Regions from separate parts of the Microbulbifer thermotolerans genome, predicted to be linked through region 1. Evidence: predicted binding sites of a transcription regulator. Region 1 holds the regulator's gene; the other holds the start of a gene.

Region 1 (2,400 bases):
GTCTATCTGGGTCACGAATTCACGATCTAGGGTCCCAGATCATTCACACGGGAGCTGCGGTGGGTTTCGGGGCGCTCAGGCCCCGAATTCACTCACTCCCGAATGAACGCCGCACGCGATTGACAACCCAACGCGGTAGCTGCCCCCCAAGTCGGTGGATACGCGGAAAACAGCTTGCCGTAACACTCCCCCAATCCCCACCAGCGACTAAAAAGTCGGCACAGTTATTGCTTGTAATCCGCTTTGTAGAGGGTTAGTCTGCGACATCTTGGATTTTTAGCAAATTCATCCGCCACAAGATTTCGCAGTCCCTCACTATGAAGCAGTCTCTCCAGCTAAAGCTTGGCACTCAGCTGACCATGACACCCCAGTTGCAGCAGGCTATCCGGCTGCTGCAACTGTCGACTCTGGATCTTCAGCAAGAGGTGCAATCGGCGCTGGACAGCAACCCCCTGCTGGAAGTCGACGGAGAGGAACCTGCCCAGGCGGAAAATACCGGCGAGCAGTCGACGGATCCGACGGGGACCGAACAAGGGAATGTGGAGGCCGGAGAAGCGGATAGCGGCGACTGGAGCCAGAATATTCCCGATGAGCTGCCCGTGGATACCCGCTGGGAAGATATCTACAGCAGTGGCAGCTACAGCGGCGGCGACGGTGAGGAAGTGGCTCTGGAACAGCGCAACGCCGCCTCCGACAGTCTGCACGATCACCTGCTCTGGCAACTCAACCTCACCTCCCTGTCCGTTCAGGACAAGCTGATCGGCGAGAACCTGATCGACGGCATAGCGCCGAACGGCTTCCTGGAAACGCCACCGGCCGATATCGCCGCGGCCCTTGAGGTGGAGGAAGACGAAGTCCTGGCGGTGCTCAAGACCATTCAGCAATTCGACCCCACAGGCTGCGGAGCCCGCGACCTGCGCGAATGCATGCTGCTGCAACTGCGCCAGTTACCGCCCGACACTCCCTGGTTGGAGCAAGCGCTGACAGTGGTCGAACAGCACCTGGACCTGCTCGGCAAGCGCGACTTCCGCACCCTCAGCCGCCGCACCCGCCTCAACGAGCAACAGCTCGGAGAGGTGATGCGCCTGATCCAGACATTGACCCCCAATCCCGGGGAAGCCTTCGGTGGCGAAGATCCTCAGTACGTGATTCCGGATATCATCGTCCGCCGCAAGGAGCAGCGCTGGCTGGTGGAGCTAAACCCCGAGACCACGCCCCGCCTGCGGATCAACAGCAATTACGCGTCACTGATCAGGCGCGCCGACAACTCCAGTGACAACAATTTCCTGCGCGATCACCTGCAGGAAGCGCGGTGGTTTCTCAAGAGTCTGCAGAGCCGCAATGAAACTCTGCTGAAAGTGGCCACCAGCATCGTCGAAAAGCAACAGGGCTTTTTCGAACATGGCCCCGAGGCGATGAAACCCATGGTGCTGGCGGATATCGCCGAGACTATCGGCATGCACGAATCCACTATCTCCCGCGTCACCACCCAGAAGTATATGCTCACCCCCCGCGGCGTCTTCGAGCTCAAATATTTCTTCTCCAGTCATGTGAGCACTGACTCCGGCGAGGAAGCCTCCTCCACCGCGATCCGAGCCCTGATCCGCAAACTGATCGATGCGGAACAACCGCGCAAACCCCTGTCAGACAACAAAATCAGCCAGGAACTCGGCAAACAGGGTATCAAGGTGGCGCGCCGCACCGTGGCCAAATACCGCGAGGCGATGGGCATCCCGTCCTCCAGTGAGCGCAAGCGGTTGGTATAAGGCGCAGCACCTTCAATACCGCCGCGACACCCAACACAACGCGGCAATACTGACCATTGACCTTTAGGTGGTCACATTACCGGGGCGTTCCACTCCACCCCATGCGCGACCGACGTCCAAACTTTGAGTGTATGCTTCCATTCTGGCGCACTTCCTTGTAGGGTTGCGGCCCAAACGGGAGGGCGCCGCCTAGCGATGCGCTCAAAAAGGAGATATCCATGCAGATCAACATTAGTGGCCACCACCTGGATCTCACTCCTCCCATTCGCGACTACTGCGAAAGCAAGCTGGAAAAGCTCTCCCGACACTACGACAACATCACCACCGCGCAGGTAATCCTGTCCGTGGACAAACTGATCCAGAAAGCCGAGGCCAGAGTACACGTCAACGGGCATGACCTTTGCGCGGGATCTGAAGACAAAGATATCTACGCGGCCATAGACGCCCTCGCCGACAAGCTGGATCGCCAACTGAAAAAATACAAAGAGAAGTTGCAGAGCCACCGCTGACTATGACACTGGACGCACTACTTTCTCCCCGCCTGACCCTCTGTCACTTGGCGGGGAGCAGCAAAAAGAAGTTGCTGCTCGACATCGCCCAGGCCATCGCCGAGCAGTATCCACAACACGATGCC
Region 2 (2,400 bases), 1.1 Mb from region 1:
CAGCACATGGGTTGATAGGTTCCAGGCTTAATTCCGGGAGCCGGATCGACGAGAGGTTCAATGATCGTGTCGTAGTCACAACTGCAAAACAATGGGAAAGAATAGCGCTCTTCTTTTACTTTGCGGACTCTATGTGAGGTGGCGATAAAACGGCCATTACTGAGTATTTCCATCATGTCGCCGATATTGACAACAAAGCTCTCAGGAATTACGGGCGCATCAATCCATTCTCCGTTATCGTTTAGAACTTCCAATCCATCGGTAGTTGGTAATAGCAGGGTAAAGCACTCGTAATCTGTATGAGCACCGATGCCCTCCCGGTCCTGAGCATCGGGGTTGTAAGGGTAATGGATCAGTCGAAGCTGGCTGGGAGGGTTTTTGACTTTATCGTCAAAGGTATCTTCCGGCAGGTCGAGTGCAAGCGCAAAGCCCCGGAAGAGTAACTGGCCTAAATTTAACGCAGCTTGGTAATAAGCGCTGACATCCTCTTTAAAACCAGCCATATCCGGCCATTGGGTCGGGCCTATCATTGGCCCTTGCTGGCTCAGATGGCCAAGATCATTATTGATGTCATAGGCTTCTTTGTGATCGATTTTTCCACCGTAAAACTGCTCTTCGCCTTCGGGGACATAACCGCTATGGTTGGATGAATTGCCGATGTAGTAGCGCATTTTTTCCCGGTGAGGGCGGGCGAAGAATTCCTTGGTACGGACTAGCAGGGCATCGATCAACGACTGTGGAATTCTGTGGCCCGTAATGTACAGGAAGCCCACGTTGGTGGCTGCATCAGCGATTTGTTTGGCCACTTGCTGCCGATCTGCCAATTTATCGGAATAAAGGCCGCTGATATCGACAACAGGGATGTGGTCAAAGGTGCGGGTGGGTTTGCTCATGCTCCAGTCTCCTTTGTGCAATAAAAAGGTTTCTGGCCGTCCAGAGCGGTTCCGGCGGATGCCGGCCGGGTCGTCCCGGTTGGGGGAATACTTTATGTAACTATGTAACTCAATTTTTATGCACTAATTATGCCACTCGGCCACTGGAGAGTATGCTTCCCGGTGTGCAGGAATATGCTGGCGGGTATAGGAAGCGCAAGTGATGGGATGGCTCTTCTGAAAGAGAGGGTTTTAAGAGTATTTTCAGAGGGATTTGGTGCATTTTTGTGGAACAATTTTATTGTGATAGAGGCTGGTGAAGCGAAGAAAGCACCAACAAAGGTTGGGTCTTGGCTACATGCATGGAATATTGGTTTATTCCATGGGTAAAAATGTATGTGCTTTGGAGTAATGCGATGTCGGCGCATTGTGTTGCGCCAAAAGTGGGCGCTCAGAGGTTTAGATTGATTCAAAGTGGTGCGCAAAAGGGCTGGATATTGTTCTGTTTGGACTTTTATATGGAAATGAAGCGCAAAGACAGACTTTTATGTTTGGCACGTATTTTGATTGTTTATTTGTGTCCGTACTCCTGACACTACGTGACAGACAATTCGCAAAATGGAGCGCTAGGGTTCCGGCTGTTTTATAACGGTGACTGGTCCGAGAGCACTCGACCTTTCAGTGAAAGGTTACACGGCGGGATAAAAGCCCGGGAGGACTACAGGCGTGATGCCGGGAGTACTCCGTGAGCAACCGACCGAAGCCAACTGAGAGGTGCGCCATGAAGCGACTTTCCATTCTTCTACTTGCCTTGACGCTGTCGTCGACAGCTTCCGCCCGCGATACTTTCAAAGTGTGCTGGTCCATCTATGCCGGCTGGATGCCATGGGCATATGGTGTCGAGCAGGGGATTGTGCAGAAATGGGCCGATAAGTACGACATCGATATCGAAGTTGTGCAGTTCAATGACTATATCGAATCGATCAATCAGTACACGGTCGGCGAATTCGATGCCTGTTCCATAACCAACATGGACACGCTGACCATTCCCGCAGCAGGTGGTGTCGATAACACCGTCTTGATTATCAATGACTTTTCCAACGGCAATGATGGCATTGTACTCAAAGACAAAACGTCATTGGCGGATATTAAAGGCCAGAAGGTGAATCTGGTCGAGCTCAGTGTATCCCACTACTTCCTCGCCCGCGCTCTGGAAACGGTCGGCTTGAGTGAGCGGGATATTCAGGTGGTCAACACTTCTGATGCTGATATGGTCGCGGTCTATGGAACGCCGGAAGTTACGGCGGTGGCGACCTGGAATCCGCCGTTGGGTGAGATTTTGTCCATGCCGGGCGCAAACCAAGTATTTGATTCGTCCCAAATCCCCGGGGAAATCCTCGATATGTTGGTGGTTAAAACCGAAGTTCTGGAGAAAAGCCCCGAGCTCGGTAAAGCTTTGACCGGAGCCTGGTTCGAATTAATGGAAATTATGCAGGCGAAGGATGCCACCGCTAAGGCAGCAAAAACC

The links. The regulator sigma-54, encoded in region 1, starts transcription at its own class of promoters, with help from an activator protein. The targets are predictions, from matches to a motif close to TGGCACANNNNTTGCNNT.
Region 2: the regulator sigma-54 is predicted to act here: its motif matches at 1,425-1,442, upstream of A3224_RS09745 (putative urea ABC transporter substrate-binding protein).

Annotation. Positions count from the first base shown of each region.
Region 1 is NZ_CP014864.1:1,201,918-1,204,317, reverse strand. It holds gene lptB (LPS export ABC transporter ATP-binding protein) at 1-30, shown strand, start outside; gene A3224_RS05020 (RNA polymerase factor sigma-54) at 318-1,766, shown strand; gene hpf (ribosome hibernation-promoting factor, HPF/YfiA family) at 1,985-2,275, shown strand; gene ptsN (PTS IIA-like nitrogen regulatory protein PtsN) at 2,278-2,400, shown strand, end outside.
Region 2 is NZ_CP014864.1:2,293,318-2,295,717, reverse strand. It holds gene A3224_RS09750 (isopenicillin N synthase family dioxygenase) at 1-893, opposite strand, end outside; guanidine-I (ykkC/yxkD leader) riboswitch at 1,488-1,590, shown strand; gene A3224_RS09745 (putative urea ABC transporter substrate-binding protein) at 1,654-2,400, shown strand, end outside.